Regions from separate parts of the Lysinibacillus sp. SGAir0095 genome, predicted to be linked through region 2. Evidence: riboswitches for the same ligand, from Rfam matches in the RefSeq annotation. Region 2 holds a riboswitch; each other region holds the start of a gene.
What was found. Region 2 has a riboswitch for cobalamin ahead of metE (5-methyltetrahydropteroyltriglutamate--homocysteine S-methyltransferase). Riboswitches for the same ligand answer to the same signal wherever they lie in the genome.
Positions count from the first base shown of each region.

Region 1: another riboswitch for cobalamin. It lies ahead of C1N55_RS04080 (FecCD family ABC transporter permease); the one in region 2 lies ahead of metE (5-methyltetrahydropteroyltriglutamate--homocysteine S-methyltransferase).
Region 3: another riboswitch for cobalamin. It lies ahead of C1N55_RS20665 (S-layer homology domain-containing protein); the one in region 2 lies ahead of metE (5-methyltetrahydropteroyltriglutamate--homocysteine S-methyltransferase).
Region 4: another riboswitch for cobalamin. It lies ahead of C1N55_RS12230 (hypothetical protein); the one in region 2 lies ahead of metE (5-methyltetrahydropteroyltriglutamate--homocysteine S-methyltransferase).

Region 1 is NZ_CP028083.1:796,904-802,515, reverse strand. Features, by position in the region: gene C1N55_RS04085 (adenosylcobinamide amidohydrolase) at 1-1,410, opposite strand, end outside; gene C1N55_RS04080 (FecCD family ABC transporter permease) at 1,415-2,398, opposite strand; cobalamin riboswitch at 2,592-2,786, opposite strand; gene C1N55_RS04075 (acyl-CoA dehydrogenase family protein) at 2,880-4,070, opposite strand; gene C1N55_RS04070 (acyl-CoA dehydrogenase family protein) at 4,218-5,612, opposite strand, start outside.
Region 2 is NZ_CP028083.1:3,907,182-3,912,793, forward strand. Features, by position in the region: gene C1N55_RS19190 (response regulator) at 1-519, shown strand, start outside; gene C1N55_RS19195 (acyl-CoA thioesterase) at 623-1,054, opposite strand; gene C1N55_RS19200 (hypothetical protein) at 1,030-1,266, opposite strand; gene metE (5-methyltetrahydropteroyltriglutamate--homocysteine S-methyltransferase) at 1,432-3,732, opposite strand; cobalamin riboswitch at 3,890-4,066, opposite strand; gene C1N55_RS19210 (MerR family transcriptional regulator) at 4,327-5,541, shown strand.
Region 3 is NZ_CP028083.1:1,594,429-1,600,040, reverse strand. Features, by position in the region: gene C1N55_RS20665 (S-layer homology domain-containing protein) at 1-2,859, opposite strand, end outside; cobalamin riboswitch at 3,037-3,239, opposite strand; gene C1N55_RS07865 (TlpA family protein disulfide reductase) at 3,339-4,040, opposite strand; gene glnA (type I glutamate--ammonia ligase) at 4,228-5,562, opposite strand.
Region 4 is NZ_CP028083.1:2,479,233-2,484,844, reverse strand. Features, by position in the region: gene C1N55_RS12245 (metal ABC transporter ATP-binding protein) at 1-190, shown strand, start outside; gene C1N55_RS12240 (metal ABC transporter permease) at 206-1,069, shown strand; gene C1N55_RS12235 (Fur family transcriptional regulator) at 1,066-1,476, shown strand; cobalamin riboswitch at 1,560-1,739, shown strand; gene C1N55_RS12230 (hypothetical protein) at 1,903-2,454, shown strand; gene C1N55_RS12225 (ABC transporter substrate-binding protein) at 2,451-3,407, shown strand; gene C1N55_RS12220 (bifunctional adenosylcobinamide kinase/adenosylcobinamide-phosphate guanylyltransferase) at 3,504-4,070, shown strand; gene C1N55_RS12215 (adenosylcobinamide-GDP ribazoletransferase) at 4,159-4,854, shown strand; gene C1N55_RS12210 (histidine phosphatase family protein) at 4,830-5,426, shown strand; gene C1N55_RS12205 (bifunctional adenosylcobinamide kinase/adenosylcobinamide-phosphate guanylyltransferase) at 5,378-5,612, shown strand, end outside.

The DNA of each region.
Region 1 (5,612 bases), 1.0 Mb from region 2:
GCCTCTACCAATTACTTGACCGACCTCAGTAATTGGTCCTCCATATTGCATTAACTCCCCTGACTGCGTTGCGGCGATCAGTAAACTATCTGTTGGTGTCCCTGTCGCAATTGTATTGGAAACTAAATCGTATACCTCTTCATGCTGAAGTGCCTTCGATTTGCTTTCTGTTGCTGTCATCATCGCTTGCACAAAAGCTTCATCAGATAATTTTCCATTAATAATTACCCACGTATTAATGGTTCCGACATAAGAGGAATTGTTACGTCTATAACTTTGTGAAACGTCAATGGCATTGCCAACTCCAGCGGTTACTACAACGAATACTTCACCAGAGGAAATCCCATATTTCTTAATTACAGCACCTTTGGTATCAACAGCAGTCATCATTCCAACCGTATTTGTTGGAGAAAATCCTTCATTTATTAAATACTGAAAATATTCTTCCTTTACATGCTCAATATCATAATCCGGGTTTACTGTCCGATTGATGAAGCTCGCATACCAACCCATTCCCGCATTATGTACTGCCGATGAAAGCACCCTTAAAGGAAAATCGGATTTAAATTCAACATATTCATCTTTTATTGTTAAATGCCCTTCTGTAATCACTTTTTCTTCAGCTTGTTCTCGTAATTCAGGTAAAATTGTCATTTGCGGCTTTGGTTGTTCGGGATGTGCTTGTATAGAAATCCCTGTATCATAAACAGCCATAATTTGTTCTTCAAGTAATACCTCATGTGGGGCACCATTAGCTCTGACTTTACCCTTTTCCATTAAAAGTATTTCATCACAGTAGAGTGACGCCAGGTTAATATCATGGAATACGGAAACAACTGTTAAATTATTTTCGGTAACTTCCTTACGGATCATATCTAATATTTGCTTTTGATGTGCAATATCTAAATGATTTGTCGGCTCATCAAGTAACAGTAAACTTGAGGCCTGTGCAAGTGCTTGTGCAATGAAAACTCTTTGCTGCTCCCCACCGGATAGAAATTCCAAATAGTGATTTTCATATTTTTGGATATCCGTCTGCTGCATTGCCTTTTTTACTGCACTTTCATCTTCTGCTCCCCAACTTGAGAAGAAGCCTGATTGATGTGGGTACCGGCCAATTGACACGGTATCACGAACTGTACTCGAAAAGGCTGTTGCATGTAGTTGAGGTAAGATCGTCATTTTTCTTGCTAACTCACGAGTTGAGTATTCACCTATTTCTGCTCCATCTATGTGGACCGTTCCAAAAGTAGGACTCATTATGCCACTGATTACCTTTAATAAGGTTGACTTTCCGCATCCATTTGGTCCTAGAATTCCAACCATTTTGCCTTTTTCTACTTGAAATGTAATATTTGATAGAATGGGGGTTGCTCCGTAACCACCTGAAATATTTTGAACCTGTAGCATATCTTCACCCCCTGCTTCTTCGTTGTTTAAAGAAGATATATGAAAAGACAGGTGCGCCAATAAAGGCTGTAATCACACCAATTGGCAATTCTGATGGTGTGATAATCGTCCTAGAGACCAGATCACAAATAATCAACAGACTTGCTCCATTTAAAAAGGATAAGGTCAATAAATGACGATGATCCGTTCCCCAAAGCATACGCGTCATATGAGGAACGACTAACCCAACAAAGCCAATGGTACCAGATACTGCAACTGCGGCTCCCGTAAGCATCGAACCTCCAGTTAAAATCGCATACTTCCTAAACTTTACGTTTACACCCAAGGCCTGTGCTCGTTCATCACCATACATCATTGCATTTAATTCTCTTCGGTTAAGCCACAAAAGTATGACCCCAATCAAAACAAAGGGCAAAATCATTTGGACATATGGCCATCCACGCATAGATACACTGCCAAGTAACCAGCTTGTAATTTCACGTAGCTGTTGGCCAGTAAGCGCAATCATTAACGAAATACACGATCCCAAAAATGAACTGAATATTACTCCAGTTAAAATAAGTGTTTCCATTTTCATGGAGCGATCGATGAAACGGGCAAAGGTTAATACGAGAAGCATCGTCAAAAATGCCCCAACCATGCCGAAAAGTGGCAGGGTGTATGTCCCTATTACAGGTATTGAAAGACTAAAGAAAATTGTTGCCACTGCACCAACAGAAGCTCCTGAAGAAATTCCAAGCGTATATGGATCAGCTAAAGGGTTTTTTAGCAACCCTTGAAAGGCTGCCCCTGCAATTGCTAATGAGGCGCCGATCAGACCTGCTAATATAACGCGAGGCATTCGAATGCCCCATAAAATACTGTAAGCACTGGGATTTGTTTCGTCATCCCATAATGTTGAGATGGGGACATCTGCTGAACCAATGGACACCCCAAGCCAAATGCTAACTAACAAAATAACTATTGATGAACTATAAGCAAGCATCATTCTTTTTTTCACAATGTTACCTCAAGACTATTCTTTACATTATTATATTTTTTAGTAGAAATTAAAATCGTTTTTATCATATTGTTTTTCTTGCCATTTCACAAAAATAAAAAGCCTCCCTAGCCAAAATAGGGAGACGGTTCAGTAATTGATATCATTACAATCCTTGTACTCCCCCTATCCTCGTAAGGTGTGAATCTATCATCATAAAGGCAGGTCTCCTGGCTTATGTTCATCGTGCTCCCTTCCTTCCCATTACACACTTCTTGTAACAGTGGATTGCAGGGCCACTCCCATTTACAGTTGCGGGACAGCGTTGGACTTTCACCAACTTCCCTTTTACTCTTTTTGCTAGTCTAGCAAAAAGACCTTTACTACTTATGAAATTATTTCTTTCTATTATACTTTAATTATGGAAAAGAATGTATAAAACTTTCGCTTTCATTGCTTGATGAAAAACAAAGCCTCCTAATCTATCGTATCAGTCATTTTGTTTCAGAACTAATTCAGCTAATTTCTTAATTGTTAAATCATCCATTGGTGGGTTATGGAGACCCGCTCGTACATCACGGTAATAACGCTGAAGCGGATTTGTGCGTTGCAGACTCTTTGCGCCTACAACTCGCATTGCTTTATCCACTACAGTGATGGCAGCATTGGTTACTGTATGTTTAGCCACGTTTACTGCATTGACAATTACTTCACCTTCCGCTACCGTTAACGTTCTACCATTTTGTTCTCTATTTTTTAAATCCACATAGCTTTGTGCTGCACCATACAAAGCGAAGCGTGCTTTAGCTAGCTCCAGTTCAATTTCTCCAAGTAACGCTTGAACATTCGGTAATGATGCAATTGTTCCTTGAATGCTATTTGGTGAATGGGTATTTGCAAATTGTATGGCATAATCACGTGCTGCCTGTGCAATTCCTAAGTATGTTGCAGGAATGACCAGTAGCCACCCATTCAATTTAAAGCCAGTCGTATAGTTAGGAACTTCAACTAGATCTGATTCTTCTAATTGCACTTCACTTAATACAAAATCATGACTACCTGTTCCCCGCATCGCAATAACATCCCACGTCTCTTCAATAGTAATACCTGGTGTATCTTTATGTATTAAGAAGAAACCGATTTTTTCCTCTTCCTCAATCCATGCCGAGGTTAAAAAGTAATCTAGCTCGGGTAATCCAGTTGTATAACTTTTACGTCCAGTAATTACCCACTTGTCACCATTTCGTTTTGCTGTAGTTCCAGGACGCCCTCCTCGAATGGGGCTACCTGTTGCTGCTTCACTTACCGCCCTATTGATGATTGCGCCTTTTTCTACCGCTTTAGCAAAGTTCTCTAGTTTCACAGGTTCCCAGTATTTATTTTCAAATAACTCACCTACCGTTAATACCGTCCAACCTATGGAAAGTGCAGTACTTCCGTCGTAGCTCGCCAGTGTTTCCTGTATTAAAATCGCATCATAAACACTAAAACCCTCTCCCCCTAATTCTTTTGGTAGAGTAATTTTTGTATAGCCAATTTCTCTTAGCTTCTGTATATGTTCATGAGGAAAGACAGATTGCTCATCAATTTGTTGGGCATTGTTTTTAAATTCCTCTTTTAAGGATGCCAATTTTTCTAACCATTTCCTTTGTTCCTCCGTTTTAATAAATAGACTTTTCAAATGATCATCTCCTCATTTAACGAAATCCGTACTACATCATACAGCCATTTTACTTTTTGGATCTTCCATCCGTCAATTCTTACTAACTTAATATGAATTATAAAATGAAAAAGAGCGCCATTTCAAAATGGAGCTCTCTTTTTAATATTAGATTATTTCATGAAAGTATTGGACCGTAATCATTGGATCACCTAGTTTACGCAGCTTCCAAGTTTCTTCTAGATATATCTCAGCTAGTTTTTCAAATTTCCCTCCGTGTTGACTTGCCCATTCAACAGCAATGACACTTTCATAAATAAGTGCCATTTTTTCCGCAATCCCTTTTGCTTCATAGGTTTGGGCAGCATCATCTAGAGTAATAAATAGCTGTAATTGTTTTTCAATTTCATTTAATTGATTTTCAACGATTTGTTTCAAGTTTGATGCCGGGATATCCTGTAATCTATTGTTCATTTCTTCAACAAAAAGAATGTGTGCTTCATATTTTTTAAATAAACGAATAACATCCAATGCTAAAATATTCGCTGTTCCTTCCCAAACCGTTAACACTTGTGCATCCCGTAATAATCTTGGTGTGACAAAGTCCTCGATATAGCCATTCCCTCCATGAAGTTCGATGGCCTCACTTGCAAATTTCACCGCTTGTTCTGCTGTTTCCTTCTTCAAGATAGCAATGTACAAACGATTTAAAATGGTTTCTTTCGAAGACCCCCTCCCCTGAGTAATACGATCATACTGTTGAATTAAATCAAATGTAGTAGCCACTTCCACATGTAGTTTCGCTGCAAATTTTGCTAAGGAATCCTGAATCATTGGATAATTTGTTAAGCTTTTGCCGAAAGCCTCACGATTTGATACATAATGCTTCGCTTCTAGAAATGCTCGTCTCATAATCCCGATGGAAGCAATGGCATTACATATTCTGGATAGATTTAAAGCTTCGAGCATATAGTAAATTCCTTTACTTGGGTCCCCAACAATATAGGCATGAGCTCCATCAAACTCAACTTCCCCGGATGGCACTGCTCGAACGCCTAATTTATCCTTTAATCGTCGAATTCGAAGTCCATTTACTGAGCCATCTTCTTTTTTCCAAGGTACAGCGAAAAGTGTTAATCCCTTTGATCCTGAGGGTGCGTTTGCTATACGGGCCAATACCATGGCCACCCCACACATCCCTGCATTTGAAGCAAAGTATTTTTCTCCATATAATCGATAGTTTTCGCCATCAAAACGGGCCTCGACCACATTTGCACCTACATCAGAGCCACCCTGACGTTCCGTTAAGAAGGTAGCCCCCTCAAATAATTCCACATCTCCCGTTGAACAGACATGCGGAAGGAAGCGTGCCCTTAATTCCTCACTTGCATAATGATCCAGTAAATAGGCTGTTGCCATTGTTAAAGTCACAGGACAATAAAAACCAGGTTCAGAATGAGAAAGCAAATAGCCTTGTGCAAAACTATAAACATAGTTTCCCTTTTTTCCCAACTGCGGAATTTCTTTATGGACATAGCCAACGATTCCTGTGTTATAGGATTG
Region 2 (5,612 bases):
TGCCGTGAACTAGAGCCCGATCTACTCCTTTTAGATATCAACATGCCTAGATTAAGTGGACTGGAAGCAGTAAAAAAAATACGGTTATCCTTCCCTCAAATACACGTTGTGATGTTAACAGTATCAGATGATGTAAAGGATTTGTTCACAGCCATACAATTTGGAGCACAAGGTTATTTACTGAAAAATATGGAGCCGGATGACTGGATTGAGTATTTACATGCCCTCCTCGGTAATCACACAGAAATTTCCCGTGAGATTGCAAGTCAATTACTCTATCGTTTTCGTAGCGGTAATAGCTATGCTGACGAACCAAGCCCTCTTAGTTTGACGCCTAGAGAGTGTGAGATTCTATCAAGAGTAGCAAATGGCGACACGAACAAACAGATTGCCCATCAGCTTTTTATAGCTGAAAATACGGTGAAAAACCATATTAAAAACTTGCTCGAGAAGCTTCAGCTTGATAATCGCGTACAGCTTGCCGCCTATGCTGTTAGGCATGGTTTGACCTTAGAGTAAGAAAACATTAGAAGCCAACTTATCTTTCAGGTTGGCTTCTCTACTAGCGGATTCTATTTTTTATATCGTTAGCAGTCTGCTGAGGTATCCGTTTCAAGAGACTCTATCGATTTTTTAGCTTTCGACGAAGTTTCACTTGTTCATGGAGAAGCCGATCTTCTTCAGTTTGAATCTTGACTTGTGGTACCTGACGAGGTTTACCATTTTCATCAACAGCTACCATCGTCACAAATGATTCTGTAGTTAATGTACTTTTACCTGTGTCGACTTGAAAAGCCGTTACACGGACAAATACTGTAATAGATGTCTTTCCTGTGTAAACTACTCTACCTTCCAATTCTAGGAGATCACCAACTCGTGCTGGCGATAAAAAATCAACAGAGTCAATGGATACTGTTACAGTATTACTACCTGCATGCTTCATGGAAGTAATCGCTGCAACTTCATCGATATAAGCAAGTACTTTTCCACCAAAAATAGTACCATGATGATTCGTATCAGGCGGTAAGATTAAATGTGCTTGAATCGTTCGCATATTTCCTCCTCATTTTCGCTACCATTATTAAAACCCGTTAACTCATTTTTTACATTTAAAAATGCATAATTAATTACATGATCATCTTCAGGATATTCGCAAATTAAATCTTTTAATAACTGATTGAAAGAAATTAACTGATCATCTGTCAAAGCTTTCATAATATACTCTTTAAACTTCTCCTCATAATAATAAATCGATTGGGGGGACATAAGTTTTCGCTCCTTCTATTCATCGAAAGATGTAGCAATGAAGATACCTTATAGTATCCTTCTATAAAAATCCAGTTATATCATTATATCAAAATAGCAATTTACATCGAATAAAAGGTACCTACTTTCTAATAAAATTAGGTACCCCAAATCATTGCTTTTAAGTTAATTTACGATTGTCTCCTTAGAAGCATCACGTAATAACTTCGCTGCTTTTACCATATTCGTAAGTGCAGCAACCGTTTCTGACTCCTGTCGGGTTTTTAAACCACAATCTGGATTCACCCAAAACTGGTCCTTTGATAATACTGCCAGACTTTCTTGTAAAATATTCTCCATTTCAGCTACATCAGGAACACGTGGACTGTGAATGTCATAAACACCTAAGCCAATCCCCAGCTCGTATGGATTTTCTTTTAATGAGGATATCAATTCACCATGACTTCTTGATGTTTCTAATGAAATCACATCTGCGTCAAGTGCTCGAATTGGTTCAATAAAATCATTGAATTCACAATAGCACATATGTGTGTGAATTTGCGTTTCAGTCTTTACACTAGATGTCGCAAGTTTAAACGCATTAACAGCCCATTCTAAATAGCTTGACCAATTTTCTTTTCGAAGTGGTAATCCTTCACGAAGGGCAGGTTCATCGACTTGAATAATTTTTATGCCTGCTTGTTCTAATGCTTCTACTTCTTTGCGAAGAGCTAGCGCAATTTGATTGGCAACCGTCTCGCGAGGGAGATCATTCCGAACAAACGACCAATTTAATATGGTAACAGGTCCAGTGAGCATGCCTTTTACGTGTTTTGTTGTCAGTGTCTGTGCATGTACTACTTCCTTTACTGTCATAGGCTTCGTCCATTCTACATCTCCATAAATAATTGGCGGCTTCACACAACGTGATCCATAGGAAACTACCCACGCTTTTTCAGTAAATGCAAATCCTGTTAATTGCTCACCGAAATATTCGACCATGTCTGTTCGCTCAAATTCCCCGTGAACAAATACATCTAAACCAATATCTTCTTGAATCGAGATCCAGCGTGCTGTTTCTTCTCTTATAAATTGTTCATATTCTTCATCTGACAGCTCATTTTTTCGCCAGGCTGCACGAGTTTTCTTTACTAGTGCCGATTGTGGGAAACTCCCTATCGTTGTAGTTGGAAAATCCGGCAATGATAGTGCGCACTTTTGTGTTTCACGACGCACCTCAAAGCTTTCCATCCTTACAAAATCTTTATTTGATATCATTTTGATTAAATTTTCTACACGATTATTGTTTCGTACCGGGTGTGTAGCAAGCGCTTCGATGCATTGCATACTTTCCGATACAACACCCTCTTTTGCCCAATGCTGTGTACGTATGAAATGCCCAACATGGACAATCTCATTTATTTTTTCATCGGCAAATGATAGAGCGTTAAGCAAAACGGAATCCAGCTTTCGCTCGTTCACCGTTGTAACAGGTACATGCTGTAAACTACAAGAAGAGCTTAGCCATACATTGCTAGCTCCACTTAAAATAAGGACAGCCTGCACATCACTTGCTACCTCTGCTAAATTGGCCGACCAAATATCTCGACCATTTACAATCCCGATATTTAAAACTTTATCTTTCGGGAATCCCGATTTTCGAAGTGCCTCAAGGTTTTCTTTCTTCCCATGTACAAAGTCGAGTCCAATACCCGCAACTGGTAACTGAATAAGATTTTCATAGGATGTTAATGCCTCAAAATAAGTTTGCAGCATTACTTTGGCTTCTGGGACACTTTCTGTTAGCTGTTTATATATCTCTTCTACTAACTGTACTTCAGTTGAAGATAAATTTTTCGTTAGGGAGGGCTCTTCTAATTGAATCCACTCCGCACCAGCCTCTACTAGCTCTTTCAAAACTTTTGCATAGAGCGGAATTAACGCTAAAATAAACGCAGCCCGCGATTTTTCATCGTAACCTTTCGATAAATCAGCAAATGTATAGGGTCCGATTAATGTCGGTTTTGTTATAATGCCTAGTTCATTTTTTGCCTCTAAAAAATACGTTAGCAATCTATTTTCTGTTAAGTGTAGGTGTTGTCCCTCATATTCAGGCACAATATAGTGATAGTTGGTGTTAAACCATTTTGTCATTTCACAAGCAACTACCTGATCTGTCCCTCTTGCCATCGCATAATAGCGAGTTAATGTGGATTCATTTTCTAACGCACTGTTATAGCGATCTGGAATCACATTAAACATCAATGCTAAATCCAGCATACGATCGTAATACGTGAAATCCCCTATCGTTATTAAATCCAGGCCTAAAGCTTGCTGACGACCGATATGCTGCAAACGCAAAGCCTTCATCTGCTTTTCAAAATCTTGCTCAGTCATTTCTCTTTTCCAAAATCCCTCAACAATTCGTTTCCATTCACGGTTTTCTCCTATATAAGGATAACCAACTACAGTACTTACGATCTTCATATAATACGCCTCCTTTTCCTTTGCTCTACATAACCCCAAAAGAAAGAAGCTATTTCTTTGTTGAGAAATAGCTTCGGACATATCTATGCATGACTAAAAAGCGTAAATAAATTTACGTTCATTTCGCACAGAACACCACCTATTTCCACGTAGGTTTGGGTGTGTACTAGAACTAGGCAGGTCTCCTGACTTATCATCAACGCGCCTCATGCCTTCCCGTTTTCACAGTGGCTAACAGATTTGCTCCGAATTACAGTTGCGGGACAGTGTTGGATTTTCACCAAGCTTCCCTTTTAAGCTTACTCTCATAAGCACCTAATCTTACACGTTATGTAATTGGTTTACACTATAACATAAAAAGATATACTTATAAACTAAAATTTCCGACTTTTCAAACAGGATAATAGATAGTAAGTAATTATACCAAGTTAATCAAATAGTTTATTAAGTTAATTACCCTATAAAATAATATAATTCTCAGTTTAAAAATATATAATAGGATAAAGAATAGCACAATTTGTCAGTTCGTTTTTAAAGGATACCTAACTCAGCGATATTGCAATTAAATATTCAACTAAGGGAAGAAGGGTTCTGATGAAAATTAGTAAGTTTGGACAAGTAAATAACTTAACCATTGATGCCATACGCCATTATATGGATTTAGGATTGCTTGTACCTGAGAAAAAAGGCGGACATTACTTTTTTGATGATAACTGCCAAAAGGACTTAGAATTGATTATCGAATTTAAGTCAATGGGGTTTAGCTTGAATGAGATCAAAACAATTTTGACTTTCAAAAATCTTGGAATGCTTGCAGGGTATGAGGAAAATGCCTATTATCAGTCTTTATTCAATCATAAATACGAGAAGACAGAAGAGGAAATTGCAAGATTAACAGCCGCGAATGAAAAAATCAAAAAGAAAATCGATGAATTTAACGAGAGACCCGGACACTCCAAAGTGCCTATGGGGATTAATATAAACAACCTAAACCTTCTAGTCTGTCCAAAATGTGATGCTCCTCTTTCTCTTGAAAATGGCTCAATCAATAGAAATCAAATCATTGATGGAGACCTTGTCTGTAATTGCCAAACATATAAGGTTGAATCTGGAATCCTTTTATCCGGTACTTCCAATGAGATAGTTCCAATTTCAAGTTCAGATGAGTACATATCAGATTATATTTTAAATACTGATTCTTTTTATCTGGAGACTCTTCAAAAAGGACTACAAACAGTAAAGCGGAAAATTACAGGACTCGATTTAGAGAGTAAGGTAGTTCTTGAACCTGGTACTGGAATTGGATTCTTACTAAGAACGATTTATAATGTCCTTCCAGATAACTGTTTATATATTGCGGTTGATTATAATATTGAAAAGCAGAGGTTTCTAAAAAGCATCCTAGAAAGAACTGGAATCAAGAAAGATATTCTATTTATCTGTGCTGATTTCTCAGCAATCCCTATAAAAAAGAATTCTGTTGATATTATTATAGATAATGCGGGGACAAGCAATTACAGTTTTAAGCATACTGATTTTCTGATAGAGATGCTAGAAGATCTCATTAAGAAGGAGGCCTACCTACTGGGGACATACTTGGCCTTTAAGAAGTTTAGCGTCAATAGTAAAATTCTTCCCCAATATCGTGACAACTTCATTCCATTAAAAATACGCAGCAAAATCGAAGGACTCAAATTTAAGCTCATTGAGGAATTTGCATCGGATGTTTTAAGCAAAGGCGGTATCTATGAGGATTATTTCGTCCAAGGGGAAGAGGTTTTTAATTATTTGTTCTTTGGAAAAAGATAGGGTCCTCCCTATCTTTTTTATTTTTTTATTTAATAATTAGTTTTCTTGCCTATTGTTCCGGGGTTTAGCCA
Region 3 (5,612 bases), 1.8 Mb from region 2:
TGATTCTGTTTTCCCATCCTCTGGATTAGTACCTGTAGTAGGCGTATCCTCTCCATCTTCAAAATTACCACCAATATCATTACCTAGATCGGTAGTGTATAGCCACTCAATCTTATCTCCAGGTTTAACTGTATAATAGCCTGCACTATAGCTAGGAAATACTCCATTCACTCGATACATCCATCCACTAAGTGGTCCTCTGTCGAATTCAAACAAGCCATTAATTCCTTCTACATAGACTCCATATTCCGTGTTCCGGGTACTTAAGGCAATGTTATATTTCGAAGTTGCGCGAGTTAAAACGTCGATAACCGTGTCACCATCCACCAAGTCAATTTGAGTTACTGGAAGTGGTTTTTCAGTGTTGGATATCACAATTGAAATAGAAGCACTCTCAATTTTTTCTGAGTTATCCGGGTTCCCTGTATCTCCCCCTGGATTTCCCGGGTTACTTGGATTCCCTGTGTTCCCTTCCCCACCAGGATTATTAGTATCTTGATCCTCATCATCATCATCATCATCATCTTCTGGAGACGTCAATGGAACATCGGACATATCGTATAACGGCGTTTGATTATTTAATAATCTATCGTACGCAGCCAAGGCATAGGCTGTTTGTTGCGTTGCCATGATATTAGTTAACCCATTTTTCGGATGAGCAAAACCACCGTCTATTGTGTAGTACGACAATATATTTGTTAAAATTGATGACCCATTCTCTTTAAGAAATCTTTCATCATTTAATCCATCAATTCCGAGTGTTGATAGTGCTACTAATACTTGATCGGCACTTTGAACATTTTCAGAACCCCACGATTTATAGCCACCATTCTCGGTTTGCATCGTTGCTAATTTTGCAACAGCACGGTCAATCGCTTCTTTGACTTCTTGTTTGCTTTGGTATGGTGCTAATGCTTGAATCACCATTCCCGTCATATCAGGATCTGGATTCGTGCCACTTAATGCAAAGCCTCCACCCGATATTTCTTTTTGCAATATAAACTCGATTAACTTGTTACGAGTTGTTCTATTTTCTGTAACAATATCAGGAATCTCATAATTTTGAGTATCCAATGCAATTAGAGCGAAAATTGCACCATTTATTCCTTGTCTTACCACTTTATCAAGATCTGCTAAGTTCTCTACTAAGTTATAGCCACCAACATCTCTAGCGTCTTTTCCGATTGCTGAAAGTGCAATAATTAAACGCGAATATTCCGTATTATTCCCGCTCAAAACACCTTCTTTATCTTGAAGATGGGCAGCTACATTATTGTAATAAGTTTCAAAGTAACCCTCTGGAACTTCATATCCTCCTCGAGCTAAGGCAAAAACATTCCATTCATTGCCAAATTTTGGAGTTGGTGTTATTGATAGTAAATAAGCATTTGAGGATAATAAAGCTTCTTCTATAGTTGGAGAAACTACTATACTAGTGGATGCTTTGACATCTCCACTTTCTGAAGCAGCAGTGATGGTTGCTTTTCCTTTACCAATGGCCCGAATAACGCCATCTACAACTGTAACAACTTTTTCATCACTACTTGACCAGATCACTCGCTCTGTTGCATTTGTTGGTTTTAATGTAACTTTAATAGAAGCAGTATCTCCAACCTTAGGTAATGAAATGTTCTTTTCAGTTAATGTAATTTTTGTTATTAATATTTTTTTGAGTTCTATTAATCGATTTTGCAATTCTTGTAATTTTACAAAATTAGTAACCGCTATTTTTTCAGAGTCACTTAATTTTTCGTATTCATTTGTTGCTTGTACAATTGATTCTTCATGTGTTGCATTAACCATATCGACCTGTGGCAATGTATCAATTTGAGAAATAACATCATGAACACGAACTAATGAATTATAGGCATTTTCTTTTTGAACAAGTATTTCTAAGTTTGTTACAAGTGCTTTTTGTTCTATATTCAAAGCTTCGTAAGCTTGACGGGCATTTTGAATCGCTAATTGGTTTCTTTCACTAATTTCTTCAATCGTTGGAAGCGAAGATATAAGTGAGATAACATTTGCTATCGCTTGATCATCATCATTATCAACCGGACTGCTGGTTTTTGATCCTTCACTATTTACTGGATGTACAGTTATCTTGGTAAATGGACGGTTAATATTACTATACTTTCCTTCACCTCGAACTGCGGTAATTTCATACTCACCTGGTTCAGAAAATTGAAGTGTGACATTACCTTCTGTATCTGTTATATATAGAGATTTTTCGCCATTGATGACAAGCTCTGCATTTTCAATAGGTGCATGATAATCCTGCCAATCCTCATTTTTAAATGCCCCTTGTAAATTCAATGTAATATTTTCATTAATTTCAGATGAATAACCTGGGTGTTCAAAAAATGTATATGGATTGTTCTCCCAATTAGTTGTAAAATACATAACAATCATATCGCCATCTTTAACTTCTTGCTGGCTTACGCCATAATTGGATATAACATGATTATGCGTATACATCCAACCGTCCTGGCTACCGGTACTAAATGTCTCTAAGCCTGCAATATTTGATATATACATGCCTCCGCCAAAATCAAACTCACTGGAGTTTTCGACATCATAACCTGCTTGATCCAATGCTTTAATAATTGCATGAATGGCATAAACAGTAGAATCACCTTCATCCATCGAATCTAGTAGACTACCGTATTCTGAATAAATTTCATTAGCATTTACATCAACCGCTGTTAGTGGAACAATTGTTTCATTTAGCCCCTCAATTCGAACCTGTACAGTTGAACTATCTGTCAGCTCATCAGCGTTTACTGTTACCGGCGAAAATAATGAAAGCGTTAACAAAAATGTTAGAAATACATTCAAGCCTTTTTTAAATAGATCCACTTACCAAAACCCCCTTGTTTCTTTTTTTAGTGAATTGCATGCAAGATAAAATGACAAAATAAAAAACCGCTAGCTCTCAAATTGAGAAATAGCGGAAAATAGAAAAAAGCATATAAAGTACCTATCCATATACCCATTGGTCTATTTGCCGTACATTCTCCTAAATTCCGAAGAGATTTGATACGATCAGAGAAAGGTAGGTCTCCTGGCTTGTGCATCCTTTTACTCTAAGAACCTTCCCATCTACTAGAAGCTTTTTTCTTCGTTTGACAGTGGCATCTTCTTATTTCATCTGCACTTACAGTTGCGGAAACAGCTTCGGCATTTTACCGAATTCCCTATTAAGCTACATGATTAGCACCTTTATCCTGCAATTCTATTCACTTACAATTGAGTATAATCTTAACTATTAGCTTGTTCAAGAACAAATCATAGTGCTTTCATACCTATTTTAGAAATAAGTGGAAATTTCCTTCTTATTAATCTATTAACTTCTCCTCTAACATTTCCTCAGTAACTGGCCCTATAATCTGCTCAACAACCATACCTTCTTCATTTATTATCATACTTGTTGGTATAGTCAGAATTTCGTAATTAATCGAAACGTCCCCCTTTTCATCCAATAAAATCGGGAAACTAATTCCATATTCATAGGCAAACTTTTTTACTTTATCCATGTTCAATTCTAAGTCGGTTGCATTTACTGCAAGAATTACGAGGTTCTCCCTATTGGCATGTTCTTCGTAGAAACGTTGTATAGCAGGCATCTCCTCAACACAAGGCGCACACCAGGTTGCCCAAAAATTAATAAACACCTTTTTCCCCTCTAAATCTGACAATCGAACAGTTTCACCGGTTAAAGTCTTTAATTCAAAATTCGGTGCTTTCACATTGAGTGCTCGTACCTCTGTTTCTTGTTCGTGGTCATCATGATTATGCCCTCCTTCCTCATGATCATGATAAATTTCTGGTTCATCAATCGATCGGTACTCAACCTGTTGTTCACCTTCTTCAACCTCAGGCTCTTGATCAACTGCTTGATTCAAGGATGTTGAATCCTCTTCATCAAATACAACCTCCAATTGATCTTGTTCATTCGTAAAAAGATTTTTCGATATTGTATTAATCAACGCAGCTAAAATGAGTAATGTTAAGCAAATAGAGACAATTTTCTTCGGCAAACCTTCACCTTACTTTCAAACTTATTCTTTTACAAGTATATGAGTGAAATCTAGTAAAATGAGTTGAAGCAAACGATTGACTAATTTGATTTTACCTGTCTTCATAGTTAAGAAAAGAATGAATTTGATCATTCTATATATAGAAAAAACCGTCTCAAAATCGAGACGGTTTACTTCATCTATAAGATTAGTACATTTTTAAATATTGATCACGTTCCCATGGGTGAACAGCTGTACGGAACATATCATATTCAATTTCTTTTGCTTCTTTGAAGTTAGAATAGATGTGTTCACCAAGTGCTGATTTGATTACTTCATCTTGTTCTAAGTAAGAAAGAGCTTCAAGTAGAGAACCTGGTAAACTCTCAATTCCGTTTTCTTTTAACTCAGCAGAATTCATAACATAGATGTTGCGATCAACTGGCGCTGGTGGTGTTAAACCGTTACGGATACCATCCAAACCTGCTTCTAGTAGAACAGCTAATGCTAAATATGGGTTAGCTGATGGATCAACTGAACGTAATTCAACACGAGTAGATAGACCGCGAGACGCAGGGATACGAATTAATGGTGAACGGTTACGAGCTGACCAAGCAATGTAACATGGTGCTTCATATCCTGGAACTAAACGTTTGTAAGAGTTTACTAATGGGTTAGTTACCGCTGTGAATCCTTTTGCATGTTTCATGATACCAGCCATGAATGAGCGTGCCGTATCGGATAATTGCAAATCTGCATTTTCATCGAAGAACACGTTTTTGTCACCGCTAAATAATGAAAGGTTTGCGTGCATCCCAGATCCGTTCACACCGAATAATGGTTTTGGCATGAATGTTGCATGTAACCCATGTTTACGTGCAATTGTTTTAACAACTAACTTGAATGTTTGAATGTTGTCGCAAGCTTCAACTGCGTTTGCATATTTAAAATCAATTTCGTGTTGACCAGGAGCAACCTCATGGTGAGAAGCTTCGATTTCAAAGCCCATTTCTTCAAGTTCTAACACGATATCACGACGGCAGTTTTCCCCAAGATCCGTTGGTGCTAAGTCGAAGTAACCACCATCATCATTTAATTCTAATGTTGGTTCACCTTTTTCATCTAATTTAAATAAGAAGAATTCTGGCTCTGGTCCTAAGTTAAAGCTTGTGAAACCTAGCTCTTCCATGTTAGCTAATACACGCTTCAAGTTTGCACGTGGATCACCAGCAAATGGTGTACCATCTGGGTTTGTAATATCACAGATTAGTCGTGCTACTTTACCTTTTTCCGCAGTCCATGGGAAGATGACAAATGTATCTAAATCTGGTTTCAAATACATGTCAGATTCTTCAATGCGTACGAACCCTTCTATTGATGATCCATCGAACATCATTTTGTCATCTAGCGCTTTATCTAATTGGCTTAATGGAATTTCTACATTTTTAATAGTACCTAGAATGTCAGTAAATTGTAGACGAATGTATTTTACGCCTTCATCTTTCACGATTTGTTTAATATCTTCTTTTGTGTACTTAACCATTTAATCCACTCTCCTAATATTTGAAATTATTAAAAAATTTAAAATATAAT
Region 4 (5,612 bases), 1.4 Mb from region 2:
GCTGAACGAGGAACAAAATAAGACAATTATTTTAGTTACTCATGATGTTGATACGGTATCTAATCGAATCAGTCATGTTGCCTGCTTAAATCAAACAATTCATTTCCATGGGTTTAAAAAGGAGTTTGATACAATTTCACAAACTCAATTAGACAATTGGTATGGACATTCAGTGAGAAAGATTCATTAATGAGGAGAAGGCAAAATGATTGAAGCAATTTTAAACTATGAATTTTTACAAAATGCCTTTATCTCGGGGCTAATTATTGGCGTTATAGCACCATTATTAGGTGTTTTTATTGTAGTAAGACGAATGTCATTAATCGCAGACGCACTATCCCACGTAACGCTGGCGGGGATTGCGGGGAGTTTATACTTAAGTCAAAGCTTCTCGGCGTTAGTGCTTTTAAATCCGATATATTTAGGGATTGTTGCAGCAGTTAGTGGCTCGATTCTAATAGAGCGATTGCGCAGACTATATAAACACTATGAAGAGCTCGCTATTCCGATTATTATGTCTGCAGGTATTGGTCTAACTGCGATTTTTGTATCTCTTGCAAGTGGCTTTAATACAGACTTAATGAGCTATTTATTTGGTTCGGTTTCGGCAGTATCAAGACAGGACTTATGGGTTGTAGTGAGTATTGCTATTGTAGTTATCTTATTTATATTCTTATTTTTCAAAGAAATGTTTGTCCTTGCTTTTGATGAAGAATATGCAAATGCTAGTGGACTGCCTGCAAAATGGATTCATTTCTTATTTATGCTGGTAGTTGCTTTAGTGATAGCTGCAAGCATGCGAATTGTTGGAATTCTTTTAGTTTCATCATTAATTACACTACCTGTTGCAGCCAGTATGCGGATTGCCAAAGGATTTAAACAAACAATTATTTATTCAATCCTCTTTGGTGAAGCCGCTGTTATCATCGGATTAGCAAGCGCTTACTACTTAAATCTGGCACCAGGTGGTACAATTGTTGTAACCTCTATATTAATTTTATTGATTGTCATCCTTGTTAAAAAAATTATACTTAAAACAAATGCAAAAGAAAGGGGAGCAGTTAAATGAACCTAACTAAAGCATGGGAAATATTAAAAGAAAACGGCTATAAAAAAACGGATAAACGAGAACTAATATTGAATATGTTCGAAGAGACTGATAAATATTTAACTGCAAAGGATCTCTTATCTGTATTGAAGAAGGACTTTCCTGGAATGAGCTTCGATACGATTTATCGCAATTTAGCTACTTTTGTTGATCTTGGTATATTAGAAGAAACTGAGTTAAGTGGTGAAAGAAATTTCCGTATGCAATGCGAATCTGATCACCATCATCATCACTTTATTTGTATGGAATGTGGGAACGTTAAAGAAATCTCGATTTGTCCAATGGAGATGCTGAACGAAAAACTTCCGGGATATACGATTGAGGCGCACAAATTCGAAATCTATGGAAAATGCTTAGGTTGTAGTTAAGCATTATAATCTATTACTAAATTCTACTGAAAAATTTAAATACTATTATTTTGAAAAATATGTTATATTGCTGTTAAGTGAATACTGTTTGCAAAGAAAGAGATGCGTATGAACGCTTAATAGGGAATTCGGTAAAAAGCCGAAGCTGTATCCGCAACTGTATGTGTTAGTTTCAAGATTTTTGCCACTGTCTATCTAGATGGGAAGGCTCTTTGAAATGCTATGCACAAGCCAGGAGACCTATCTTTTTCTGATCGTAAATACCCTCTTCGGAATTTAAGAGAATGTACGGCTTAATTTAGTGAATATTTTTATGCAATCTTATTCTGTAATTTTTTGCCATCCATTCTTGTGGATGGCTTTTATAATTTCTCTTGTTGTTTGAATGGGTTATTCACTAAATGTAATTGGATAGGGGGGGTATATATTCGAAAAGATATGCGATTTAGTTGTTATCCATTTATGCGTGAGCAAGGGAGTTTAGTCGATTATGAGATTCGCACAGATTCTCTTACTACACGAATTGGAGCTGTTTTACCAGTTTTACGTGGAGATGAAGCTTGTCGAGTTGTTTATGAGGACTTAGAAGTTATTCAGCCTAATGTTTATCATCTTAACGGCTCTATACGTGGAAAATTAGCGATTTCGGAGGCTGATTTACAAGTCTTGAGTGACCGATATGATTATTATGTTGCCCAAGTTGGGGATGTAATCAAGCAGTTTTTATTGCCTCAAGGCAGTGAAGCGGGTGCCTTACTTCATGTCTGTCGAAGTGAAGCAAAAAAATCATATCGTGCACTCCATAAAGTAAGTGAAGAACGCGAAGTACCAGAAATATTGTTTGATTATTTAGCTCTTCTTGCAAATGTATTTTTTGTAATGGCCGTTTACACAAACTCCAGACAGGGTGTAGATGAGATTCCATTTGTGAGCAAATCCTATCCAATAAAGAAAAAACGAAAAGAGGAAATTCGATGAAATTTTTAGAGAAAAAGTGGATGGCACCATTAGCAATCTCATTATTATTAGTTGGTTGTAATTCTGAAGAACCAGCTAAAAGCGATGATACAGAAGCAAACAAAAACGCTGGGGCAGCTGAAGAATCAGGTCCTTATACAGTCGTTGATGACCGCGGTGTGGAAGTGACTTTTGAGGAAGTACCAGAAAAAATTGTCTCATTACAACCGAGCAATACAGAGATTTTATTTGAGCTTGGAGTAGGGGAGCAAATTATCGGTGCAACAGAATTTGATACATACCCTGAAGAAGCGCTTGAAATAGAACGAATTTCTGATTCAATGACTATCAATACTGAGAGAGTAATTGAAATGCAACCTGATGTTGTTTTTGCCTATACAGTTGGGGAAGAAACGCATATTGAACAATTAGAAAATGCTGGATTGAAGGTTTTTGTTATTCAAACTGCCGCAACAATTGATGATGTTTATGGTGATATCGAGCAAATAGCTGAAGTTTTAAATGTTGAAGAAAAAGCTGATGAAATCGTTTCAGGAATCGAAGAGCAAATTGCGGCGGTTCAAGAAAAAACGGCTTCATTGGATGAAAAGGAAAAAGTATACTTTGAAATCTCACCATCTCCAGATATTTGGTCTGTCGGCTCTGGTACTTTCCAACAAGAGCTTATTGAAGCGGCTGGCGTTGAAAACATATATGCTGATCAGCAAAGTTGGTTTGCAGTTTCAGAAGAGGATTTAATTACCCGTAATCCAGAAGCAATTATTACAACTGTAAATTACAGTGAAGATCCAAAAGGAGAAATTTTAGCTCGTGAAGGATGGTCAAATATTACGGCGGTTCAAAATGAAGAAGTTTATGTATTAAATGCCGATATCCTAGATCGTCCAGGTCCACGAATTGGTGAAGCCATCGAACTAATTGCATCAACAATCTATCCAGAAATTTTTAACTAAAAAGTAGGAGAGCAAATTCTTAATTAGAGTTTGCTCTTTTCGATTTTATCTCTAATAATTACTTTAGCTTATTATTAAATTTTGGAGGAGAGTCTCATGAGTAAAATGATTTTTATTTCAGGTGGTGTTCGGAGCGGAAAAAGTGCATTTGCTGAATGTTATGCTAAAGAGCTATATCACCAATTTGAGCGGACCAACTTGTTTTATATTGCTTCCGGTGTTGCTTTTGATGAAGAGATGGCTAGTCGAATCAAACGACATCAGCTAGATCGCGAAAAGTCAGCTATTAAGTGGGATACACTGGAAATTCTAGATGGATTACAGTTTGATGTAGCCATCTCTGCAGAGAAATCTGTAATACTTTGGGATTGTATAACAACTTGGCTAAATAATATCCTTTATAAAACAGAACAACTTGAACGAAATTCCAGAATACTTGAAATTGAAAAGTACCTTGGGGCATTAAAAAAACAACTTATCGATTGGACTAAGGATGGCGGTATTATTTTACTAGTATCCAATGAACTATTAGATGAGCCCAATTCTTCCTTTACAGAGGTGAATTATTATCGTTATTTGCTGGGAGAATTACATCAATGGATTGTTCACCACAGTGACGAAGCTTACGAAATGGATTATAGTAAGAATATACGTTGGAAATAGGACGGTGCCCGTTGTGAAAAATACCTTTATTGGTTTCCTTTTAACTTTTCAGTTTTTCTCCTCTTTACCGATTCGGATGGAACTACCGATGAATAAAAAAACAGTAACTGCAATGTATTCTATGTTGCCTGTTTTGGGGCTTTTAATGGGGAGTACGATAAGTATTCTTTATATTTTGAATGAAGATTATCTCCTTATTTCTGATCTGTTGTTCGCTATATTAGTTGTCGTAGCAGGAATTATTATGACAGGTGGGTTACATCTAGATGGTTGGATTGATACGGGAGATGCCTATTTCTCTTATCAAAATCAAGAGAAGCGCCTTGAAATTTTGGAGGATCCACGTGTTGGAGCATTTGGGGCAATTAATTTAGTCGTATTGCTGCTATTAAAAATAGGTTTTGTTTTTGAACTATTACATAAAGATTCACCAAATATTATTTTCTATTTCATAGCTGTTCCTTTTTTAAGTCGATTAGCGTTACAGGTATACTTTATTACTACAAATACAGTAAAAGAAAAAGGGCTGGCAGTCTATTTTAAAGCCCAAGTAACTCCGAAATGGATTTGGATAACACTCCTTATTTATCTTCTCTCATTTAGTATACTTACATTTTCTTTTATTGGAATGTTTGGATTCATTTTAGCTATCGGTATGCTCCTGTTCGTATTTATATTTCGAAAGTGGACGATAAAAAATTTTGGAGGAATGACCGGAGATTTGATTGGTGCACTTTACGAAGGGATTGAGGTGTTCTTATGGGGCATGTTATTGTTCATTTAATAAGACATGAAAAAACGGATGCCAATCTAAAAAGAAAATATATTGGTTGGACAGATGAATCCATTACTACTAAGGAACATGAATTTGATGTACCAATTAATACGCCAGTTGTTTATGGGAGTAACTTAAAGAGGTGCAAAGAAACAGCACAACTATATTTCCAAAAGGCAACCTATTTATCATACGAAAATTTAAAAGAGATAAATTTTGGAGACTTTGAGATGAAGACATATGAGGAACTTAAACAGTTATCCATATATCGTCAATGGATTGATGAGCCTCAAAGAATTACTCCTCCTAATGGTGAGTGTTATCAAGAATTTGAACAAAGAGTAATTTCTTGTTTTCAAAATATTATCTCCCAAAATAATGAATACACTTTTGTTGTACATGGTGGTGTAATTCGAGTTCTATTAGCAAAATACGGTCCTTCTAAAGGATCTTTTCAACAGATTATGCCATCTCATAGAACCATCTATACACTACAGTGGGCTGATTTTTCAAGTGTAAAGGAGGGGAAACGATGCAGGTTGTTATCGGTGGAGCCTATAATGGCAAAAGAAAGTATATAAAAGAGAAATTATTGAATCGGTTAGCAGGGAAGCTATATTTCTTTGAAGGTGAAATACCAAAGAAAAAATTGCTCTTAAAAGAGGATATCGTGGTCATAGGAAGCTTTGAAAAAATAATTCTGCAAAAAGTTCATTTAGAGGAAGACGTGATCGCTCAAGAAATTATTAAGGAGCTTATTGAGTTGG